2 linked regions of the Candidatus Vesicomyosocius sp. SY067_SCS001 genome follow. The protein of the gene in region 2 interacts with the protein of the main gene of each other region in a pairwise test. Links are inferred from orthologs where the notes say so. Each region holds a gene or a part of one and is shown on either strand. Other genes may lie near its edges.

Region 1 (5,662 bases), 390 kb from region 2 along the record:
ACCTCTGATAAAAAGCTTAAATACTTAGAAGGTATTTTTGAAGAACAAAATAAAAACATAATCACGAAAAACATTACCAGTATTAAAAAATTAAAAGAAGCCTCAACAAATATTGCTGTAACAGGACTTATTGTACCTGCTATTGGTATTGCCACCTTAATCTCTTACACTTCTGAAGAAATACAAAACTACTGTAATAATATTAAAAATACCATGAACTTAGGATACAAGCTATTTGGTAAGGTTATATCGCTAAATAAGAATATGCGAATAAACTATCAGCAACAATGCTTAAGGAAATAAAGTTTCAAAAAAAGGTTATAACTAGAAAATAAAAAAGAAAACTTATTTTAGCTTTTTTGTAAAATTTTTATTAAAATCCTACGCATAAATCTCATCTTAAGAATCTTTAGCAACCATAGTAACAATAGATCTAATCTCATGGATTACTAACTTAACCAATTCAGTTTTAAACCAACTCGTTAGATAACTGCTAGTCATTATTAATCCTAACCAAGGATAATAATCTTTAATATCGTAAGGATAGTCCAATACTAGAACTACAGTCTAGATTTAATCTCTACATACACCTAAAGAATATTAACTACATAATTTACAAGCCTAGCAATCAAATAATAACCATTAATATCAAGCCTAATATGTCCTATTACCTAAAAATTATTTACCTAGATATTGAAAAAAAATCTTTATAAAACATTGATAACTATTTGTAAAAAGTACGCATTTATCCTAGTCAAGAAATTAATAATTAAACCATTATTAGATTCTCCTGTTAATTGCTTTACTTTTTGCATTTATAACTTGTAACTCAATACTAAAAAATAGATTGCTTACTGAGCCCATGGTTTAAGTTTAATTAAATATGGCAAAAGCGTAATCATATGACTACCTATTCTGATTACCTCCAAATATTAACAATAGGACACTTGATTTTCCTAATAGGATGATAATATCACTTCCATTTTAAAAATTAACTGATTCACCAATTATGCCAAAATACGCAAACTCAAACATTAATTGTTAATAACATATTTTACCACTAGCACCCATATGTACGGATAATTATCAATACAGTATTAAAACTTATTAATATACTGTTCCCAAGTAGTACCATAAATAAAATAAGAACACCTTACCGCTCAACCAACTATAATGTGTATTATTGTTACCTAAAATAGGTAACATCCATTTTGGCTTTACAGTAGAACCAGAACTATAAAAAATAAACAGTAGTATTTCAATATAAATTATGGATATTTAGCTGAAACTTCAGAAGCTAAATCATGATATAAGATATCTATATCAATACAATCACACACAATAACTACTTAATCAAAATTTGCCTTTAACTCAGTGGTTATACCAATGCGTATATCTTTATTACCAGTAATAACAATCTTACATTGAGAGTCTAAAATTCTATTTTTAATACTTCTAGTAAGAAATAATTAATACCATATAATGAACAGTATTAATACAAATACAAGATAACATAGCATAAATTGCTTGTAAAATCATCAAAATATAAATGTAACCTCGAACCGCCTTTCTCAACCCTTAAAGTTTTAAGTTCATTGCTAAGTTTTGCCACCTCGTCATGAATCTGTTAACAAGTAAATACTAACTCAACTTAGGTTCATAACCTTACAAAAATGATAATAATTTAATTTACATATAAATAGATGTTTATCCATATAATTGTAAATAATATTTAACTCACTCCCTTTAAACCAGTCAATTTGGTCTTTTATATAATTAGTATTAGAGAATTTAATTCAAATCTTTTTGACAATCTAGAAATTATCTCGGTTACTATGTCGTCGTCATCAATTGAATTTTGATACATTTATTCATAAGTTACTTCATCATACATAGATGATTTGATAGGTTTACTGATATGGCCACCTTTAATTGGAATACATAAAAATAATAAAAAATCCTATTTAGTATAATAAAATAACTAAAATAACAAAAAATTTTTTAAAATATTCTAATTAGAAATAAATTATGGAACTGTAAACGAACCATATTTCCTTAAAATAAAAGCAACATCATATATTAAATATAATCATCTATCCAATCCATTAAGAAAATAAAACTGCCACAACTATAAACAATTAAATCTACCATGGATATAAATGATATTACACTCATCCAGAGTCTGTTGCTATTGCAAATGTTGTTATACTAAAATCAAATTCAAAATTCAAAATTCAAAAACTACAGTAATACATAAATAACTGCCGATTATCATATTATTTTAATAAATAATAACATACATCACATCACGAATTAAATATTCGTTACTTATCAATAACTTTATCAACATCTGTTACTGATAATTTATCTTTAATCTCAGATATTTTTACACTATCCAATACTTTTTGTTGTGCTGATAATTGCTCATCTATTACATAAATTTCACTTAAAATTGAAGAGTCAATTAACCCTGCCTCAATCTCTCTTAAAGCTACTACCGTTGGCTTATCTTTCCCTGCATTTAATAATGGTTTATAACCTCCAGAACTTAACTGATGTGCGCGTTTTGCTGCTACCAATACCAACTCAAAGCGATTTTCTACATGGTCTAAACAATCTTCGACTGTTACTCTTGCCATAATATTTAATAATATTACTTATGATAAAATGAGATAATTGTACACGAAAAAATAAGTTTAATAAATATTCGATGGAAAGACTAATTGTACTAGATACTGAAACTACAGGGATTAAACCTTCTGAAGGTCATCGTATCATTGAAATTGGTTGTATAGAGATTATAAACAGACAAATCACTAAAAATAATGAATATCATGAATACATACAACCAAATCGTAATGTTGGTGATTCAGTGCGTATCCATGGCATTACTGATAAATTTTTAACAAAAAAGCCTAAATTTAAAGAGGTTGTTGAAGAATTTTTAGCTTATATTAAAGAAACAACTCTCATTATCCATAATGCTCCATTTGATCTTGGATTTCTAAATCACGAACTTAAACTTATAGGTATTAATGAACGTATTGAAGACAAATGCAACATTATTGATTCATTAGAATTATCTAAAAAACAACGACCTGGTACACTGCATAACCTTGATTCTTTATGTCGGCGATTTAAAATTGACTCAAGTGCAAGAATTGTGCATGGTGCGCTGTTAGATGTACAAATTCTAGCACAAGTTTATCTTGCAATGACTGGTGGACAATCTACTTTATTTGGCAATGATAAAACCATTAATAAACAGGCTAATAATATTATTAGGATAAACAATGCTATTGGCAAAATCAAAATTATTTATGCAAATAAAAAAGAACTCGCAGAGCACGCAAATTACTTTAAAAAACTTTAAGGCAATTATTAGATTTATCGCCAAGTTAAAAAACAAAACGAACTCAACCACATTACACTAAAAGTTGATACTAAACAATAATTCTATAAAACAGATAGACTATTCATTCAAGTCTTTTAATTTAAAAATGCTACACCACTATTTAATCGATGATGATAATCAATAAAGATATGTATAGAAACGATAAAATTTAGATATTTATCACTCCACTTATAATAGATTTCTATCTATAAAGATAGAAGCTTTCTCATATCAGAATAGCAATTACAACAAATTTGTAATTATTGATGATTTTTACACCAAAATTTGAAAAAAGTAATTTGTATGTTAAACACATACGTTGATCTAAACTATAACACTACTTTGATTAATAATACGCCGACCAATTCTCCTGACCTTGCTTCATCAATTTATAATCTTGACTCAAAAATAGGAATTAGTAACACTAGTATAATCTTACTGGAGCAAACCCAATCACGAATAGAAGAACCTAATTAAAATAGACAAAAAACCATACAAAAAAAATTGATAGTATGTTAGTATTAATTGTGAATTGACTAATTGTAACACAATCACTATTTACATTCCAATTTAACAAAGTATAATCATTGTTTTTTTCGGAGTGTAGCGCAGTTTGGTAGCGTATCTGGTTTGGGACCAGGTGGTCGGGGGTTCAAATCCCTCCACTCCGACCAAAAAATACCTTGCATTTATAGAACGTAACAACCTTGGTATATGCGCCCATAGCTCAGCTGGACAGAGCAACGGCCTTCTAAGCCGTAGGTCACACGTTCGAATCGTGTTGGGCGTACCACATCTAAGGATAAAACTTGAGGTATAATTTATGGCGGGAATAGCTCAGTTGGTAGAGCCCCGGATTGTGATTCCGGTTGTCGCGGGTTCAAATCCCGTTTCTCGCCCCATCATGCTGGTATTTATATTCTTAGGTTTGCATTTTATCAAAAAAAATGATAATCAATTATTATTTGATACTTTAACAACAAACTCCTATGATTTATCAAAACTATATAAAAGTTATAAGCGACTTACAATTATAGTAAAAAATAACTGAGCAAGATCTATTAAAAAGACTATTCAGAAATTGACAAGAAGTTTTTATTTATCTTAAATAGAAACAACTAGCTAAATTATTATTAAACAAAAATATAGTATTTAATTTAACCAAACTAGTGGTATTTTCCAAAACCTAAAATAGAAAGACCAATATATACTTAGAAGGTTGGCTAAAAATCTTTAAATTGTTATAGTTTTTAAGTATAAATATTTAATAAATAAAACCAATGAGTTAACGATTATTACTCACTCAAATTATAGTACATAATTTATCTAAAATATTTACTAACCAGTAAATTAGAAATAAATTTATTAAAAGAAAGTTTCCAAATAGAACAATCACACTAGATAACAAGTTTGTGAAAAAATAAACTTACTTATCACTATAAGTAAATAAAAAATAGGTAACAAAAAAGCATTTAAGTGGTTATGGTTATCCAATCATTAGTGGTAGGATCTTAAAAAAATTGAAAAAAATACACGCTTAAGATTTACAAGTTTAATCGAGCTCCACTTGAATTTATTGTTACCTATTTGAATGTAAAATATTCAACAATTATTGAAAATTAAATTCAAGATTTAAATTTAAATGATAATAGCGTATATAATCAACATTTTAAAAATTAATATTGATTAACTTTTTATAGGAGTTTAAAAATGGAATTTTTAATACAAAACTGGTTACTGATCACAATTATTATTGTTTTACTTATTTGGCTTGCTAGTATTTATAACAACTTGGTTTCTTATAAAACTCAGTATCAGAATGGTTTTGAGCAAATTTCAGTACAACTTAAACGACGCTTAGACTTAATTGGTAATTTAGTTGATATTGCCAAAAAATACATGGAGCATGAAAGAGAAACGTTGACTACTGTTACTAAAGCTAGAACAGAATTAATACAAACCAACAAGGTAGCACAAAAAAATCCAGATAAAAAAAATGCCATGACAAATTTGGCAAGCTCTCAAATAGCTTTGGAAAGTGCAATGAATGGTTTTAACTTAAAAATGGAAGCGTATCCTGATTTAAAAGCAAACAGTAATATGATACAACTAAGCGAGGAAATGATCGCAACAGAAAATCGCATTGCTAGTGCTAGACAAGGGTATAACGACTTGGTTCAAAAGTTTAATGAGTATAAAAAATCATTTCCAAATATATTATTTACCAGTATATTTAAATTTAGTGTAGATGCACAAAACTTAGAATTC
Region 2 (6,802 bases):
ATGTAATGCATATTGTATCAAATGTTGAATGTGAGCTTAAAGATGACGTGAGTGTGATTGACGTTTTAAAAGCAACTTTTCCAGCAGGTACACTCAGTGGCGCTCCTAAAGTTCGAGCAATGGAAATTATCAATGAGGTTGAACCATTAAAACGAAATATTTATTCAGGTGCAATTGGCTATTTGTCTTGGCATGGATGTATGGATATGGCAATTGCTATTCGTACTGCCGTGATTAAGGAGCAAATACTTTATATTCAAGCTGGAGCAGGTATTGTTTATGATTCTACAGCGCAATCAGAATGGGATGAGACTATGCATAAAGCTCAAGCATTGATCAAAGCTGCACAGCAAGTTTAAGTGGATAAAATATAACTAAAAATATTATTAGTTATATTTGATACGAAAAATTATTCTTGAATAAAGTTATAAAGCACTAACATTGTGCTAAATTTTTTTTAAAAAAGAATATTATAATATAACGTTTTAATAAAAGAGTTGCAAAGTATTTTTAAGTGCTATATCATTCATTTTTATCAAGGTTTAATTATCTTGTTGATTTATATAAATAGGAGAACAACATGAAGGAAACTATTTCTTCTATCTCGACAGTTTTGATATTGATAACATTATTTATGATATCAGCACAAACAGGTGCTAAAGAGATGACTAGCGAAGAAGTAACTTTTGGTCGTAAGTTGGGAAATTGTTTAGCATGTCATATGATTCCAGGTGGTAGTTTGCCAGGAACAATTGGACCACCATTATTTGCAATGAAGGAAAGATTTCCAAATAAGGCTGATTTAAGAAAACAAATTTGGGATGCAACAATTAAAAATCCATATTCAATTATGCCTCCATTTGGTAAGCATCAAGTGTTAACTGAAAATCAAATTGATCAAATTACAGATTTTATTTATTCAAAATAAGGAAAACAATATGAAAAGAAGATTATTTTTAAAAAGTGCAATAGCAGGTCCTGCAGTTGCTACAGCAGTAAGTGCAGGTTTATTAACACCAAGCATGGTTTTTGCTAATTCTGCAAGTTTTAAGGATAAATCAGACATAGCAAGTACTTCGGTTGTAAGTTCTAAAAAAGGCTTATTTAAATTTAAAGCACCTAAGATTGCTGAAAATGGTGAGGTAGTTCCTATGACAGTGGACGCATCTAAAATTAAAGATGTAACAGATATTTCTTTTTATATTAAAAATAATTCTACACCCTTGGCGGCTTCATTTAATTTATCTGGTGCTCATGGTTATGTTTCTACCCGTGTTAAGATGGGTAGAACTTCTTCAGTTATAGCGTTAGTGACAGCGGGTGGAATAACAACTTCTAGAACTCAAGAAGTTAAGGTAACAATTGGTGGTTGTGGTGGTTAATTAACTAATTATATTAAAATGGAGTATATATAAATGGCAAGTATTAAATTAAAACCCAAGGCAAGAAAAGGTGTAATTAGTATTAAATGTTTAATTAAACACCCTATGGAAACAGGTTTACGTAAGAAAAAAGGTAAAATAGTCCCAGCGAATTATATTGAAAATATAGTTATATTACATAATGGTAACAAAGTTGTAGATGCTGATATTGGTAGCTCGATTTCTAAAAATCCATATTTTAAGTTTAAGGTAACTGGTAAGAAAGGCGATATAATTGAACTTAAGTACAAAGACAATAAAGATGAAATAGGTTCTGCGACTGCAAAGTCTAAATAACTGTTTATAATTACTGATGTGAAATTAATGAAAAAAATAATAACCATAATGGTTTGTTTAGGTTTTTTAGTTAGTGTGGTATTAGCTGATGTTAAATTTGACCAAAAGGCCCTTATTAATCATTTTAAAACAATTTTTCCGAGTGTTGAATTTGCAGACTATACCGATGGTGTATATATGATTGATCAAGATTCAAGGGAACAATTTGAAGAAATTTTAGATGGTATTCCTCCTTATGAGGAGGCAGTGGAGGATGGTGGCAAGGAGTATTTGAAGTTTGGTCTTAACAAATGTCTTTCACTGAAAGACCCAGTAGTAGCTCGTATTAAACATCCATACTTTAATGAATCGACTCAGCAAGTAGTCACACTTGAAACTGCAATTAAAAATTGTTATCAAAACCAAACTGGTAATAAATTAAATTACAATAAAGGTAAAATTGCTCGTATTAGCGCTTGGATTTCAGACCAAGCAGCTGGACAAAAGATTAATGTAAAAGTTGAGTCTTTTGGTGCTAAAGCGGCTTATGAGAAAGGTAAGATTTTCTTTTATGCCAAGCGTGGTCAGTTTAATATGTCTTGTGCAGATTGTCATGTTTATAACGCAGGTAGAAAAGCTCGTGCTGATATTCTATCTCCTGTATTAGGGCATACTACTCACATACCTATGTATCGCGTAAAATGGAGTGGTATGGGTACATTGCATCGTCGCTACTCTAGTTGTTTAAAGAATATGCGCGCTAATCCATTAAAACCTCAAACAGAAGCCCTTCGTAATATGGAATTTTTCCACCAGGCAATGAGTAATGGTCTTAAAATTACTGTCGATAGATATAGAAAATAGGAGAGAGATGCTAATAAAAAGAGTATTATTAATAGCTTTATTATTATTTACTTTAACAGCTCTGGCTGGCTACATGGGTAGTTTGCATAATTGGAACAATGACTCTAATTCATTTAAGTCTGTTATTGCGGCAGCTGAAACTGGCTATAAAGATAATCTTGCTGAAAGTATGGCATGGCGTGATACTGGAAAAATGATTAAAGAAGCCAGAAAATTGTATAAATCAGGTAAAAATGTTGCGGCACTTATCTTGGCAAATAAAGCTTATAAGCAAACAGTTAATGCAACATTACAAACTATTTTAGCAAAAACAGCAGGTCCTAGGTTCTAAGAAAATTTAGTGGGTTTATATATATATAATGCTTCTATTTTCTATTGTTTATTATAAAAAGATATATTAAGTTTTCTAATATTCTGTTGTTTTATATTTGAAATTTTTTTATATATTTTTTTGAAAATTAGCGCTATTTAAAATAAAATTAAGTATTTAAGATTAGTTTGTTTAGACTTGTAAAATAGGTAAGTATTCATCAAATTTATTTTAATTATTTTTAATGGTTAATCCTGGTTTTGTACATCTACATTGTCAAAGTGAGTTTTCAGTTGAAAACTCTGTAGTACGTATTTCAAAATTTATTGAAAAAGTACAAGAAATTGGCATGGATTCAATTGCATTAACGGATGAATCTAATCTTTTTGCAGCAGTTAAATTTTATCAAAACGCTATTGCTGCTAAGATAAAGCCAATATTTGGTGCTAGAATTAATATTAAAGACAAGGAAGGTGAGTTTTCTTCAGGTTTATTATTATGTCAAGATCATCAAGGCTATCTTAATCTTTCTGAATTGATTTCTTTGTCTTATACTCAAGGACGTTCATGTGAGCGTGTCAGCATAACACAGCAAGAGTTAATTGACTATAATCAAGGCTTGATCATGATTGCAACTCCTATTTATAGTGATGTAGCTAAATATTTAATATCAAATAAAATAGTTGAAGCTAAGCATAAATCTGAGTTTTGGCATGCTATTTTTGTTGATCGTTATTATTTAGGTGTTCAAAGAACTTCAAGGGAGTTTGATGAAAAGCATTTACATCTTTGTATTAAATTGGCACTTGAACTTGATATTGCTGTTGTGGCAACTAATGATGTACAATTTTTAAATGAAAGTGATTTTGATGCACATGAGGCTAGGATTTGTATTTCTCAGGGTAGCCTCTTAGATGACACGCAGCGTAAGCGACATTTTTCTAATCAGCAATTTTTAAAATCACCTGAACAAATGCATAAGTTATTTTCTGATTTACCAGAAATTTTAGAAAATACATTAGAGCTAGCTAAACGTTGTAATGTACATTTTGAGTTATTTAAAAGGAATCATTTGCCAGATTTTCCTATTCCAGAACACTTAACTATAGAACAATTTTTTAGTGAAGAGTCAGAGAGTGGTTTGGTTCAACGTCTGAAAAACTTAAAGGTAGATGTTAATATTTATCAACAACGTTTAAAATTTGAACTTGATATTATTATTCAAATGGGATTTTCAGGTTATTTTTTGATTGTAGCAGACTTTATTAGATGGTCAAAAGAAAATGATATACCAGTAGGTCCAGGTCGTGGTTCAGGTGCTGGTTCTTTAGTGGCTTATGTTCTAGGTATTACTAATGTTGACCCAATTAAGCATGAATTATTATTTGAACGTTTTCTAAATCCAGAGCGAGTTTCAATGCCAGATCTTGACATTGATTTTTGTACTGATCGTCGGGATGAAGTGATTAGTTATGTAGCTAAAAAGTATGGTCATGAGAAGGTTTCACAAATTATTACCTATGGTACGATGGCGGCTAAAGGTGTAGTGCGTGATGTAGGGCGTGTTTTGGGACATCCTTATGGGTTTAGTGACAAAATATCAAAGTTAATTCCTAACGATTTAAGGGTGACACTTGAAAAAGCTTTGAGTGAGCCTAAGAAAGGGGGTTCTAAAGAATTGCGAGCTCGTTATGATTCAGAAGAAAGTGTAACAGCATTAATTAATCTTTCTAAGCAATTAGAGGGTTTAGTAAGAAACGTTGGTACTCACGCAGGTGGAGTAGTGATTGCACCTAGTAAAATTAGTGATTTTTGTCCAGTATATAAAGGCTATGGTGAGAATGATAGAGTAGTTTCTCAATTCGATAAGGATGATGTTGAGGCAGTTGGTTTGGTTAAGTTTGATTTTTTAGGATTATCTAATTTAACAGTTATTCACAAGGCCATTAAACTAATTAGTATTAATGGTTTATCAGATGAACCGATTAACTTAGATACTTTACCATTAGATGATAAAAAAGTTTATAAACTACTTCAAAGTTGTGATACAACTGGTGTTTTTCAATTAGAGTCTAAAGGGATGCGTAGTTATTTAAAGAAACTTCAAGTAGATAATTTTGAAGATATTGTTGCAATGCTGGCATTATATCGTCCAGGTCCATTAGATGCAGGTATGGTAGATGATTATATTAATGTAAAACATGGTGCACAGATTAAGTATCCCCACCCTATGCTAGAACAAATTCTTAAACCAACTAATGGTGTATTTTTATATCAAGAACAAGTAATGAAATCTGCACAAGTGATGGCAGGATATTCTTTAGGTGGTGCAGATTTGCTTAGGCGCGCGATGGGTAAGAAAAAAGCTAGCGAAATGAATCGTCAACGTAGTGTTTTTGTTAAAGGTGCTGCTGAAAAGGGTATTAATGAAAAAAAAGCCAATGAAATTTTTGATTTGATTGATAAGTTTTCAGGCTATGGTTTTAACAAGTCTCATTCGGTGGCATATGCATATGTTTCTTATCATACTGCTTGGCTTAAGTCTCATTATCCAGCTCCTTTTATGGCTGCAGTTTTATCTGGCATGATGGATGATACGGATAGGGTTTCATTTACTATAAGCGAGACCCGTCAAATAGGGTTGATTGTTAATGGTCCAAATGTGTGTGAGTCTAATTACGAATTTAGCATTCTTGATGAAAAGACAGTCTTGTATGGTCTTGGTGCAATTAAAGGTGTTGGTGTAGCCTTGGTTGATGCGGTTGTATTTGAACGTAGTGCTAATGGTACCTACAAGGATTTATTCGAATTTTGTTCTAGAATTGAAAAGTGTTATTTGAATAAACGTGCTATTGAAGCATTAATTTATAGTGGTGCTTTTGATATATTAGGCGTGAATAGGGAGAGTCTAATTAAAACTTATCCTATAGCTATTAGACAAGCGGAACAAAAACAAAGTGACTATTTTTCTGGTCAGAATGGATTATTTCCACATAGTGAATATGAAACACGTTATCTTTTAGCACCAAGTTTTTCGTTTAAAAAAAGATTACAATTAGAAAAAAGCGTGCTGGGCTATTATTTTTATAATCACCCTACTAATGAGTATACAGTGACCGATTTAAAGAACATTAATGTAGTATTACCTTCTAAGATTGTCTTTAGAAATAATAGAGATGTACGTGTATTAGCGTTAATTTCAGATCTACGTTATCGCTCTATTAAGAATGGAGAGCAAATTGCTATAATTACAATTGAAGATGACTCTACGTCATTAAATGCTGTGGTATTTACGAAAACTCTAACTTTAGTGAGTAATCAACTTATGATTGATGAAGTGGTGGTTATTTCTGGTAATATTAATAAAGATTTTAGAAATCAATGGCAACTAGTGGTTAATAAAATTGAAAATATTGAGCAAGTAAAAATAAGTTATGCCAAGGGTTTTGAAGTATTATTAAACACTAAACACCAATCAATTTTTGATAAACTTATTAAGATTCTGATTGAATATAAGGGCAATTGCCCAGTTAAAATAACTTATATTGTTGATAATTTAATAGGTAGTATGTTGTTAAACAAAGTTTATTTAGTGGCACCTAATCAGCAGTTAATTGATGCTGTTAATGTCTTAGCTCAAGATCAGGTAAGCAAAGTTTATTATCATTAGCAAGTAGAGTATATGGCTCCCTATAAATTAAATCACTTTTAAAAATTAAAATAATACTTTACAAGTGTATTGATTAAGTTGATATTCAAGAATGGATTATAAATATCTGGTTATTAAAGATAAGGTATTATGTTAGGGTTAATCAGTACTTGAATGTTAGATTAACCGAATAATCTAGAACATATTTATATTTTGTATGTTGACTAGTAATCGTAACATAAAAATATAGAATCAAATATAAGTTTATATATGTACAGGTTA

The links. The genes of interacting proteins can lie anywhere in the genome.
Region 1: the proteins of dnaE (region 2) and dnaQ interact in binary tests that used the Escherichia coli proteins (3 or more experiments, as listed by UniProt). The link is inferred for Candidatus Vesicomyosocius sp. SY067_SCS001 from one-to-one orthologs.

The regions. Positions count from the first base shown.
Region 1 is NZ_CP054877.1:382,786-388,447, reverse strand. What follows is about bases 1,665-4,541. They hold dnaQ (DNA polymerase III subunit epsilon), read left to right. Parts: upstream 1,665-2,710; coding sequence 2,711-3,373; downstream 3,374-4,541. Other genes in these bases: HUW60_RS01870 (hypothetical protein), read left to right, coding at 3,698-3,871; rpoZ (DNA-directed RNA polymerase subunit omega), read right to left, coding at 2,325-2,639. Also shown: HUW60_RS01885 (hypothetical protein), read left to right, coding at 1-303; HUW60_RS01850 (LemA family protein), read left to right, coding at 5,105-5,662. UniProt on the Escherichia coli protein: DNA polymerase III is a complex, multichain enzyme responsible for most of the replicative synthesis in bacteria. The epsilon subunit contain the editing function and is a proofreading 3'-5' exonuclease.
Region 2 is NZ_CP054877.1:772,473-779,274, reverse strand. Bases 2,725-6,741 are described here. They hold dnaE (DNA polymerase III subunit alpha), read left to right. Parts: upstream 2,725-3,115; coding sequence 3,116-6,541; downstream 6,542-6,741. Other genes in these bases: HUW60_RS03685 (beta/alpha barrel domain-containing protein), read left to right, coding at 2,725-2,892. Outside these bases: trpE (anthranilate synthase component I), read left to right, coding at 1-359; sulfur oxidation c-type cytochrome SoxX, read left to right, coding at 581-928; HUW60_RS03700 (thiosulfate oxidation carrier protein SoxY), read left to right, coding at 939-1,382; thiosulfate oxidation carrier complex protein SoxZ, read left to right, coding at 1,416-1,718; sulfur oxidation c-type cytochrome SoxA, read left to right, coding at 1,746-2,561; more of HUW60_RS03685, read left to right, coding at 2,569-2,724. UniProt on the Escherichia coli protein: DNA polymerase III is a complex, multichain enzyme responsible for most of the replicative synthesis in bacteria. This DNA polymerase also exhibits 3' to 5' exonuclease activity. The alpha chain is the DNA polymerase catalytic subunit.